Linked DNA regions of Bradyrhizobium diazoefficiens. The protein of the gene in region 1 binds, or shares a complex with, the protein of each later gene. Links are inferred from orthologs where the notes say so. Each region holds a gene or a part of one and is shown in the gene's direction. Other genes may lie near its edges.

Region 1 (8,056 bases):
TGCCGCGCGGGTTCATGGACGGGCGACACCACAGCACATCGTGGATGCGATTGTGGGGCTGCGGCTTGAGCGGCCGAGCTGGGGACCGCGCAAGATCGTCAGCAAACTTGAGGCTCGCCAAGGGGACGTCGATTGGCCGTCGGCCTCGACGGCGGGCGGGATTCTCAAACGGGCGGGACTGGTGAGCAACCGTCGGACCCGGCGGCGTGCGCCGCCGCGCATGGGGCAACTGACGGTGCCTCAGCATGCCAACCATGTATGGGCGCTCGATCACAAGGGCTGGATCCGCCTGGGCGACGGATCTCGCGTTGAACCGTTCACGGTGACCGATGGCTTCAGCCGCTATTTGATTAGCCTGGCGGCGACGGGCAGCACGCAACATGCCGAGTGCCAACCGCTGCTGGAGCGGGCGTTTCGCGAGTACGGCTTGCCGCAGATCATCCGCTCCGACAACGGCTCGCCGTTCGCCTCGACCGGAACCACGGGCCTGACGGCACTGTCGGTATGGTGGATCAAGCTTGGCATCCGCCATGAACGGATTGATCCCGGCCATCCACAGCAGAACGGCCGCCACGAGCGTTTTCACCTCACGCTTCTGGAGGCCATGCAGCCGCCGCCGCCGACCCAGGCCGCGCAGGCTCGTCGCTTCGCGGCATTCGTGCGCGACTACAACGAAGAACGACCGCACGAGTCACTTGGCCAGCGCCCACCTGCCAGCGTCTATCAGCCTTCGTCTCGTGCGATGCCGAGGCGGCTTCCGGAGCCGGATTATCCAGCCGAAGCCGCGGTGCGCCAGGTCCGCTCCAACGGCGAGATCAAGTGGCGCGGCGAACTCATTCACATCTCCAGCGCTCTCATTGGTGAGGCCGTTGCCGTCGAGGAGGCCGCCGATGGGCAATGGCAAGTGCGCTTCTTCCACATACCGATCGGCATCATCGACCAGAAAACACGCAGGCTGCGGCGCTGCGCTAGCGCAGCGCCGCAGCCGACCAAACCATGAACGATTGTTACCTATCCATCCGGTCTGTTTTGTTACCCATCCATCCGCTGGACATGCGTCTGGCGATGCGAAGCATCTCCAGTGCAATCCGGGTGAGGGGCTGCATCCTACGGTGGGACTGTAACCCCTCACCCGGATCGCATCTTCCGATGCGATCCGACCTCTCCCTTCGGGAGAGGGGTGAGGTCTCTTCGACAGACCTTGCCTAGCCTGGTCGCTTGCTTAGAATTTTGCACTTGTTTCATTATTGGGGGCATGAATGACTTTTCAGCGGATCGTCATCGCACTGCTGGTGCTGATCGTCGCGGGGCTTGGGGCCGTCGGCTATGTCGAATGGAAGACGGCGGTGCAGGTGCGGACGCTGAAGGCGTTCGTCGAGGGCTATGTCTTCAACGAGGCGGTGATGGCCTGCGAGCAGGCCAAGAGTTCGACGCCCTTCAAGTGGAACGGCGGCAAGAGCACCGCGGTGATCGGACTGAACTCGGTCAAGCCAGACAAATACAATATCAGCGCCAGCTACACGCTGGTGGCGGACAGCGTCTATTGCGATTACGATCCGATCAAAAGAAAGGCCGAGATCGGCTCGAGCTTCCTGGAGCGGGAGTAACGATCCGGCCCCTACATAGGGGATGGGATCGTCATGACTGGGAGCCGGACGGAGGATTATCGGATTCTGCATGAGGCGGCCTTGCGGGACTATCTCGCAGGCCTGGCTGACATCGCCGCGCTGCTCGGCGGTGAGCCGGCATCCTGGTCGATCACCGAAGTCGGCGACGGCAATCTCAATCTCGTTTTCATCGTCAAGGGCCATCGCGGCGGCATCGCCGTGAAGCAGGCGCTGCCCTATGTCCGCCTCGTCGGCGAGAGCTGGCCACTGCCGCTGTCGCGGGCCCATTACGAATATCTCGCGCTATCCCGGCAGGCCCAGCTCGCGCCTGGCCTCGTGCCGGCGCTGCTGCATCACAACCAGGTGCTGGCGCTGACAGTGATGGAGCTGCTCGAGCCCCACATCATCATGCGCAAGGGGCTGGTCGCGGCCACGCACTATCCGCGCTTCGCCAGTGACATCACCACCTTCATGGCGCGCACCCTGTTCTTCACCTCTGACCTCGCACTGTCCGCGGCCGAAAAGAAGGAGGGTATCGCGGCGTTCGCCGGCAACCATGCGCTCTGCAAGATCACCGAGGACCTGATCTTCACCGATCCCTACCGCATCGCCGAGCAGAACCGCTGGACCGCGCCCTATCTCGATGGGCTCGCCGCAGAGCTGCGCGACGACATGGAGCTGCATGTCGCGATCTCCCGGCTGAAGCTGAAATTCATGGCGAGCCCCGAGGCGCTGCTCCATGGCGATCTCCACACCGGCTCGATCATGGTGACGGACAGCCAGACCCGCGTGATCGACCCCGAATTCGCCTTCTACGGCCCGATGGGGTTCGACGTCGGCGCGGTGCTGGCCAATCTGCTGATGGCCTATTTCGCCTCCGCCGGGCATGAGCGCGCACCGGGCGAGCGGGCTGCATTCGAGGCTTGGGTGCTGGAGACCGTCGAGCAGGTCTGGACCGAGTTCGCGCGAAAATTCCTCGAGCTCTGGCGCGCCGGCGCGGCGGGCGATGCCTATCCCGTCGCACTGTTCGCCGGCGAGAAGGGCGCCGCGCGCCTTGAGGCCGAGCGGCAGGCCTACATGCAGCGCCTGTTCGCCGACACCATCGGTTTCGCCGCAGCAAAGACCATCCGCCGCATCTTCGGCCTCGCCCACAACATCGATTTCGAGCTGATCGAGGACCCGAGGAGGCGGGCGATCAGCGAGGCCCGTGCCGTGCGGCTGGCGCGGAGGATGATGGTGGAGACAGCGGCATTTCCGGCCATCGCCGATGTCACCGCTGCAGCGCGAAAGTTGCGCAATTGGCAGCCGGAGTTCGCGGCCGGCTAGGGCGCGCCCTTGCAAATCGGCAGAGCCCGAGCGCTACGCTCGCATGCGTCACCCCATTCAAGGCGCTTGCATTCGGCATCCTACGAATGGTCAACTCGCAGACTGGAATACGCCTGCATTGTCGGAGGGACCATGATGTTCAGGACGATTGCGATCGTTGCGGGTTTGGGTCTGGCGCTCGCCGCCCCGGCGGAGGCGCAGACGCCGCGCAAGGGCGGAACCATCCGCATGACGGCGCCTTATGGTTCGAGCTTCACCAGCCTGGACATTCACACCACGCAGCGCGCGCAGGACGAGATCTACGCCAAGGCCCTGCATCGCTCGCTCTACATCTGGAATTCCGCGGAAGGCAAACCGGTTCTGGAGCTTGCCAAGGAGGACGTCGTTTCGGGCGGCGGCCTCGTTCACACGTTCAAGCTCCGCGACGACGCCTATTTCCACAACGGCCGCAAGATGACGGCCGACGACGTCATCTGGTCCTACAACCGCATCATGGACGGCACCAAGGCCTATCCGGGCGCGCGCTACGTCCGCATCATCGAGGGCGCGGCCGCGGTCGAGAAGGGCCAGGCCAAGGAGATATCCGGCCTGAAGAAAATCGACGACTTCACCGTCGAGATGAAGCTGACCGAGAATCTCGATCCGGGCTTCTACTTCTTCACCGCGCTGACCTCGATCTATCCCGCCGACGAGGCCGCCAAGGAGAGCTTTCTCCAGAAGCCGATCGGTCTCGGGCCATTCAAATTCGTCGAGCACGTGCCGGGATCGCGCATCGCCATGGAGCGCTGGGACCGGTTCTACAAGCCCGGCAAGCCCTATGCGGACAAGGTCGTGGTGTCGATCATGGCCGAGGCCGCGGCACGCGACGTCGCCTTCCGTAACAAGGAGATCGACACCTCCGTGCTCGGGCCTGCGCAGTACGTCGCCTATCAGAACGATGCCGATCTCAAGGGCACCATCGTCGAGGTCGCCGAGGTCTTCACGCGCTACATGGGGATGAATCCCTCGTTCAAGCCGTTCACCGACAAGCGCGTCCGGCAGGCGATCAATTACGCGATCGACACCGATCTGATCATCAACAAGCTGGTCAAGGGCAAGGCCTATCGTGCCACCAGCTGGTTGCCGCTGACCTCGTCCGCCTACGACAAGGCGATGAAGCCGTATCCGTACGATCCCGCCAAGGCCAAGCAGCTGCTGACCGAGGCCGGCTATCCCTCCGGCTTCGAATTCGAATGGACCACCAGTCAGAATGAAAGCTGGGGCTTGCCGATCGTCTCGGCCGTCATCCCGATGCTGGACAAGGTCGGCATCAAGGCGAAGGTCAAGCAGATCGAGACCGCGGTGCTGTCGGAGGTGATCCGCTCCGGCGACTACCAGGCGTTCATCTATTCCCAGCAGACCGGCCCGGACCCGCTCGCTGCGCTGAAATGCTTCCACTCGTCGACGCCGCAATCGGCCTGCAACTACATGAATTTCAAGAACGCCGAGTTCGACAAGATCATCGATGAGGCAGGGCAGGCCGACGACGTCGCCAAGCGAACCCAGCTGCTGCAAAAGGCCAATGCGCTGCTCTATGACGAGGCGCCGGTCTGGTTCTTCAACTACAACAAGGCAGTCATGGCCGTGCAGCCCTGGCTCCACGGAGTTCAGCTCAACGCGACGGAGCTGACCCACCAGAACGTCGAGGACCTCTGGGTCGACGAGACCTCGCCCGCGAAGTGATACGCGTTCTCGTGCTCCCTCCATCACCTTAAGCGATGGAGGGAGGGAAGAAAGTGCCGATGCTCTCGTTCGTGATCCGTCGCCTTCTGCAAACCATTCCGACCGTGCTCGCCGTCGTGCTGATGGTCTTCGTGCTGTTCAGCGTCGTTCCCGGCAGCATTGTCTCGAGCATGAGCGACGATGCCGATCCGCAGGTCGAGCTGCGCATGAAGAAGCAGCTTGGCCTGGACGATCCCATCTATGTGCGCTTCGGCGCCTATATCGCCAAGCTCGCGACCGGCGATTTCGGGACGTCGTTCCGGACGCGAGAGCCTGTGACGGCCATGATCGCCAAGCGGGCATGGCCGACGCTGCAACTGATCTGCGCAGCCATGGCGTTTGCGGTTCTGCTCGGTGTGCCGCTTGGCTTCGTCGCAGCGCTGCGCCCCGGCGGCATCGTCGATACGCTCGCAATGGTGCTGGCAGTGTCGGGCCTTTCAATCGCAAAGTTCTGGCTTGGCCTCGTGCTGATGTATCTGTTTGCGTTGAAGCTCGGCTGGCTGCCAAGTTTCGGCTACGGCGATGGCGGCCCGAAATATCTGCTGCTGCCGGCCCTGACGCTCGGCGTCTCGCCGATGGCGCTGTTTGCCCGAACGACGCGCGCTGCGGTCCTCGAGATCATGACCGCCGATTTCGTCCGGACCGCGCGCTCGAAGGGCATGAGCGAGGCCCGAGTGGTGAAATGGCATGTGATGCGGAACGCGCTCGTCATCATCCTCACAACCGTCGGCCTGCAGTTCGGCGGGCTGATGGGGCAGGCGGTCGTCGTCGAGAAATTGTTCTCCTGGCCCGGCATCGGCTCGCTGCTGGTCGACAGTGTTTTGCAGCGTGACATTCCCGCCGTCCAGGGCTCCATTCTCGTGGTCGTGCTGGCCTTTCTCGCGATCAATCTGCTGATCGACGTGCTCTACGGCGTGATCGATCCCAGGATCAGATACGCATGAAGCTTCGCGCCAATCTCATCATCGGCGGCGCGCTGTTCGCGCTCGCGATCCTGGTCGGCCTGCTTGCGCCCTGGCTGGCGCACGCCGATCCGGTCCTGGACGCCAATCTCATGAACGCGGAAGAGCCGCCGAGCTGGACCTGGTGGTTCGGCACCGACGACCAGGGCCGCGACATCTACTCCCGCGTCGTCTACGGCGCGCGCGTATCGCTGACGGTCGGCATCGTCTCGCAACTCATCAACAGCGTGATCGGCGTCGGCCTCGGCCTCAGTGCCGGCTATTGGGGCGGCTGGTGGGACGATGTCGTCAACGGCCTGACCAACGTCATGCTCGCGATCCCCTCGCTGATCTTTGCGCTGGCCATCATGGCGGTGCTCGGCCCGGGCCTGACCAGCCTCTTGATCGCGCTCGGCCTGACCAACTGGTCCTTCACCTGCCGGATCGCGCGGGCCTCGGCGTTATCGCTGAGGACCCAGGGCTATGTGCAAGCGGCGGCCGTGCTCGGCTACGGCGACCTAAGGATCATGATCACGCAGTTGCTGCCGAACATGCTCGGGCCGATCGTGGTCATCGGCACCCTCGGTATGGGCAGCGCGGTCTTGTCCGAAGCCGCGCTGTCGTTCCTCGGCCTCGGCGTCCGCCCGCCGTTCCCGAGCTGGGGCAGCATGCTGTCGGACGCCCGCGACCAGATCACGACGGCGCCATGGCTTTCGGTCTTTCCTGGCCTTGCCATCTTCCTCACGGTGCTCGGCCTCAACCTGCTCGGCGATGGCCTGCGCGACATTCTCGATCCCCAATCGCGGAGCCGGCGGACATGACGGGCATGCCGCTGATCGAAGTCGAGGATTTGCGCATCGATCTCGACGACGGATCGAAACATGTTGCGGCGGCCGAGGGCATTTCGTTCCGCATCGATCGCGGCGAGACGTTTGGCCTCGTCGGCGAATCCGGTTGCGGCAAGAGCATCACGGCGCTCGCCCTGATCGGGCTGTTGCGGCCGCCGCTGTCGATCGGCGGTGGCGTCATCCGGTTCGGGGGGAAGGAAATCCAGCGCCTTTCAGCCGCCAGGCTGCGCGACCTGCGCGGCGATCGCATCGCCATGATTTTCCAGGAGCCGATGACGGCGCTCAACCCGGTCTCGCCCGTGGGCCGGCAGATCGCCGAGATGTTCGTGCTGCACAAGGGCAAGAGCTGGCGGGAGGCCAACCAGCTCGCGGTCGAGGCGCTGGCGAGCGTTCGTGTCCCCGCACCCGAGCGGCGCGTGTACGACTATCCGCACCAGCTCTCCGGCGGCATGCGCCAGCGCGTGATGATCGCGATTGCGCTGGCCTGCGGCCCGGATCTGCTGATTGCGGACGAGCCCACCACGGCGCTCGACGTGACCGTGCAGGCCGAGATCATCGAACTGATGCGGAATCTGTGCGCCGAGCGGGGCACGGCGATCCTGATGATCAGCCACGATCTGGGCCTCGTCGCCAATGTCTGTAGTCGCGTCGCCGTGATGTATGCCGGCCGCATCGTCGAGGAGCGCAGCTCCGCCGACATCTTCCGCGCGCCGTCGCACCCCTACACGCAGGGTCTGGTCGACTCGCTGCCGCGGCTGGGCAGCCGCGCCGCGCTTGGCCGCAGCAGGCTGAAGGAGATCGCGGGCGTCGTCCCGGCCATCACGAATTTCCCCGATGGCTGCCGGTTCAATCCGCGCTGCGCGCATGCAACCGACATTTGCCGCACGGTCGCGCCGACCGCGGAGTGGCTGGAGGCCGGCGGCTTGGTGAGGTGTCACCACCATGCATGAGCCCAAGAACGGATCGGGTGAGGGGAGGGCGGACGACGATCTCATCCTCAGCGTCGAGGATCTCGCGGTTCATTTTCCGATTGGCGGTGGCCTGCTCGGCCGCGGCCGCCGGCTGCTCCGCGCCGTCGACGGTGTCGATCTCAAGCTGAAGCGGGGCGAATGCCTCGGCCTCGTCGGCGAGTCCGGCTCGGGCAAGTCGACGGTCGCATTGTCGATCCTGGGTCTCTTGACGCCGACGCGCGGCCGCATCGTGCTCGACGGGCAGGTCGTGACGAACAGGCAATCCGGCGATCGGAAGTCGCTGGCCCGCATCGTGCAGATCGTGTTCCAGGATCCCTACGCCTCGCTCAATCCGCGCCAGACCGTTCGGCGCACGCTGGAAGATCCTCTCCGCGTGCATGGCGTGACCGCAAAGAGCGAGATCGAGGACCGCGTCTCGGCCATGCTGCGACATGTCGGCTTGCGGCCTGAGCAGTCGGGCCGTTACCCTCATGAATTCTCCGGCGGCCAGCGCCAGCGCATCGGCATTGCGCGTGCGCTGATCCTCAACCCCAAGATCGTCATCTGCGACGAGCCGGTGTCGGCACTCGACGTCTCGATCCGCGCCCAGATCATCAACCTGC
Region 2 (3,525 bases), 1.8 Mb from region 1 along the record:
GCGAGGCGATCAACCAGGTCGTGTTCAACGGCGAGTTCCAGCCCGGCAATCAATGGGTCAATCCCGATCATCCCTACTATCAAAAGTCCCTTCCGATCCGGCCCCGCAACGTGGAGAAGGCCAAGGCGCTGCTGAAGGAGGCCGGCGTGACGCCGCCGGTCAGCGTCGATTTCCTTGTGCCGAAGGGCGCGGAGACCGAGACGCCGGCGCAGGTGATCCAGTCGATGGCGGCGGAAGCCGGGTTCGACATGAAGATCCGCCTCACCGAATTCGCGACCGGATTGAAGCAGGCCGAGGCCGGCGACTATCAGGCCTATATGCTCGCCTGGAGCGGCCGCGTCGATCCCGACGGCAACACCTTCGTCTTCCTGCACAGTGGCGCGCCGCAGAACTACGGCGCCTGGAACAATCCGCAGGCCGACAAGGCGCTGGAGGACGCGCGTCTCGTCACCGATCCCGTCAAGCGCAAGGCGAGCTATGAGGTCCTGGCGAAGCTGGTCCAGGATGAGGAGCCGCTGCTCTACCTCTACCACCGCCGCATCATCATCGCGCACACGACCAAGCTCGAAGGCTACCGGCAGATGCCCGACGGTCTCGTGCGCGTCATTGGCCTCAAGCTGAAGTGACGTTGCAAGGATGCTGAACTTCCTCGCCCGCCGCCTTGCGCAGATCGTGCCGACGCTGTTCTTCGTCTCGGTGCTGATCTTCTCGCTGCAGCAATTGCTGCCGGGCGATCCCGCGCTGGTGATGGCGGGCGAAGAGCGCGATCCGGCCGTGATCGAACAGATCCGGCACCAGTACCGGCTCGATCAGCCCGTCCCGGTGCAGTACGCCTATTGGATCAAGGGCGTACTGTCGGGCGATTTCGGCGAGTCCCTGCGCAACAAGATGCCGGTGCGCGAATTGATCGCGCAGAAGCTGCCGGTGACGCTCCAGCTGGGCTCGATGGCGATCATCATCGCCTTCCTGATCGGCATTCCCGCCGGCATCGTCGCCGCCGTCAAGAAGGGCTCCGCCTGGGATTATGGCGCCAATTTGTTCGCGCTGTGGGGCATCTCGACGCCGAACTTCTGGCTCGGCATCATGCTGATCTTCCTGTTCTCGATCGAGCTCGGATGGTTGCCGGCCTCCGGTTACGTTCCGCTCACCGAGAGCTGGCGCGCGAGTCTCGCTGCCACCATCATGCCCGCCTTCGTGCTCGGCAACGCCATCGCTGCGGTCCTGATGCGGCACACGCGTAGCGCCATGCTCCAGGTGCTGGAAAGTGACTATGTCCGCACCGCGCGCGCCAAGGGACTCTTGGAGCGCTCGGTGATCCTCAAGCACGCCATGCGTAACGCGCTGACCCCAGTGATCACCTTGGGCGCACTCGAGCTCGGCACGCTGCTGTCGGGCGCCGTACTGACCGAGCAGATCTTCTCCATCCCCGGCTTCGGCAAGCTGATCGTCGATGCCGTCTTCAACCGCGATTACGCCGTCGTGCAGGGCGTCGTGCTGGTGACGGCGACGATCTACATCACGCTCAACCTGATCGCTGACATCGCCTACATCCTCGTCAATCCCAGGCTGAGGGGCTAGGCCATGACCGACGCTGTGCTCGCAGCCAATCCCGTCGCCGATGCCGGTGAGCTGGACAGCCCGGCGCGCCGGGCGCGGCGCCGGCTGTTCAAGCGCAAGGCGGCGGTTGCGGGCCTCGTGGTGCTCGTCGTGTTCATCCTGCTCGCGCTGCTGGCCCCTCTGATCGTGCCCTACGATCCCATCGCGACGAGCTGGAGCCTGGTCCGCAAGCCACCGACGGCGGCACACTGGTTCGGCACCGACGAGCTCGGCCGCGATATCTTCAGCCGCGTCGTCTACGGCGCGCGCGCCTCGCTGCTCGCCGGCCTGATCTCGGTCGCGATTGCGCTCGGCATCGGCGTGCCACTCGGCCTGCTCGCCGGCTATCGCGGCGGATTCGTCGATGCGCTGATCAGCCGGATCACCGATGCCATGCTGGCCTGCCCGTTCCTGATCCTGGCGATCGCGCTCGCGGCATTTCTCGGCCCGAGCCTCGGCAACGCCATGATCGCGATCGGCATCTCGGCAACCCCGATCTTCATCCGCCTGACCCGCGGCCAGGTGCTGAGCGTCAAGGCCGAGGACTATGTCGAGGCCGCCCGCGCGCTCGGCAACCCGCCGTGGCGGATCGCATTCTCGCACATCCTGCCGAACATCCTGCCGGCGCTGCTGGTGCAGGCTACGCTGTCGATCGCCGCCGCCATCATCGCCGAAGCCGCGCTGTCCTTCCTCGGCCTCGGCCAGCAGCCGCCGGCTCCGTCCTGGGGCAGCATGCTCAATGCGGCACAACGGTTCCTGACCCAGGCGCCCTGGATGGCAATCTGGCCGGGACTTGCCATCTTCCTGGTCGTGCTGTCGCTGAACCTGCTCGGCGACGGGCTGCGCGACGCGCTCGATCCAAGGCAGCGTTAGATTAAACTAGCGGGTCGAGCGATCAGATCACCACCTCCCGCATCACCCGGCGGCAATCCATCTCGTATTCGAGATCGACCACCGGCGGCCGGGCGAAATGCCAGGTCAAGCCGGAGCGCAGCGCGCCGCGGCGGACCAGTTCGTCGACCAGCGCGTGGTGGAAGTCGTGCACCGAATAGGCCTGCACACCGGTCGTGTCCTTCCAACCGAAACCGAACGCGGTCATCCGGTTTTCCATCTGCGAGGTCGTGGTGAACCGCACCTTCTCGCGAAGACCCTCCCGGCTGAGGTCGCGGTATCGTACCGTGCGCTCGACATAGCTGCCGCTGCCTTCGCGCGCCTCGGCGCCGCCGGCGATCACGAAGGACGGCGCCTTCGATGTCGTCGGGCGCGTGAAGGAGAAGGCGTAGAAGCACGGCTCGGACGGCGGATCGATCTCGGGACAGACATTGCTGCGCGCCACCGGATTGGTGGTGCCGTCGAAGATACCCCATTCCGACAGCGTCTTCACATAGTGCAGGTTGAAGGCGCGAAAGCCCTCCTCGCTGAAGGCTGCCGGCGAGCGGAGCTCGCAGGCGCAGAATGCGGTGAGCGGCCGGCCTGCCTCCTGGATGTACTTTGCCGCCAGCGCAAATCCCTCGGCGAGCGGCACCAGGCGGTCGAACCGGACGCGCTCGATCTCATAGCCGTCGTCCGCGGCCGCGCCGGCCGAATACTGGAACACGGACGGGATGAAGCGATAATTGCCGGCGGAGAAATCACTGACCATGTCGAGCTCCTAATCCAGTTGCATGCGGCTACCCTTGGCCCCATTGAGCAGGCGCTTCAGATGGAAGCTGGCCAGCGCATCCTCGGCATGCATCCCCACCAGCGCGGCAAAGGCCGGCATGGCAGCGAGATCGCCAGCCTCCATCTTGGCAAAGGCCTCGGAATAGAGCGCAGTCTCCGGCGCTTCGAATTTGGCTTGCGCCAGCGGCTCGAACGCGCGCAACGGCTCGCTGCGTCCGCGCAGCATCAGCTCGCCGACAGGGCGGCCCTGGAAATTCTCGGCCGCCT

The links. The genes of interacting proteins can lie anywhere in the genome.
Region 2: the proteins of JJB99_RS18265 (region 1) and JJB99_RS27020 are in contact, whole or in part, in a cryo-EM structure (PDB 8Z1Y), measured with the Escherichia coli proteins. The link is inferred for Bradyrhizobium diazoefficiens from one-to-one orthologs.

What each region holds. Positions count from the first base shown.
Region 1 is NZ_CP067100.1:3,847,123-3,855,178, forward strand. The notes cover bases 2,476-5,360. They hold JJB99_RS18265 (ABC transporter substrate-binding protein), read left to right. Parts: upstream 2,476-3,065; coding sequence 3,066-4,655; downstream 4,656-5,360. Other genes in these bases: mtnK (S-methyl-5-thioribose kinase), read left to right, coding at 2,476-2,933; JJB99_RS18270 (ABC transporter permease), read left to right, coding at 4,715-5,360. In the rest of the region: JJB99_RS18250 (IS481 family transposase), read left to right, coding at 1-1,000; JJB99_RS18255 (hypothetical protein), read left to right, coding at 1,260-1,607; more of mtnK, read left to right, coding at 1,641-2,475; more of JJB99_RS18270, read left to right, coding at 5,361-5,638; JJB99_RS18275 (ABC transporter permease), read left to right, coding at 5,635-6,456; JJB99_RS18280 (ABC transporter ATP-binding protein), read left to right, coding at 6,453-7,433; JJB99_RS18285 (ABC transporter ATP-binding protein), read left to right, coding at 7,426-8,056. UniProt on the Escherichia coli protein: Part of the ABC transporter DppABCDF involved in dipeptide transport. Binds dipeptides and accepts a wide range of side chains, including small neutral, bulky hydrophobic, and positively and negatively charged groups. Tripeptides are poor substrates.
Region 2 is NZ_CP067100.1:5,676,784-5,680,308, forward strand. The notes cover bases 633-3,525. They hold JJB99_RS27020 (ABC transporter permease), read left to right. Parts: upstream 633-1,581; coding sequence 1,582-2,469; downstream 2,470-3,525. Other genes in these bases: JJB99_RS27015 (ABC transporter permease), read left to right, coding at 637-1,578; cnbZ (2-amino-5-chloromuconate deaminase CnbZ), read right to left, coding at 2,492-3,238; JJB99_RS27030 (adenylate/guanylate cyclase domain-containing protein), read right to left, coding at 3,248-3,525. In the rest of the region: JJB99_RS27010 (ABC transporter substrate-binding protein), read left to right, coding at 1-626. UniProt on the Escherichia coli protein: Part of the ABC transporter DppABCDF involved in dipeptide transport. Responsible for the translocation of the substrate across the membrane.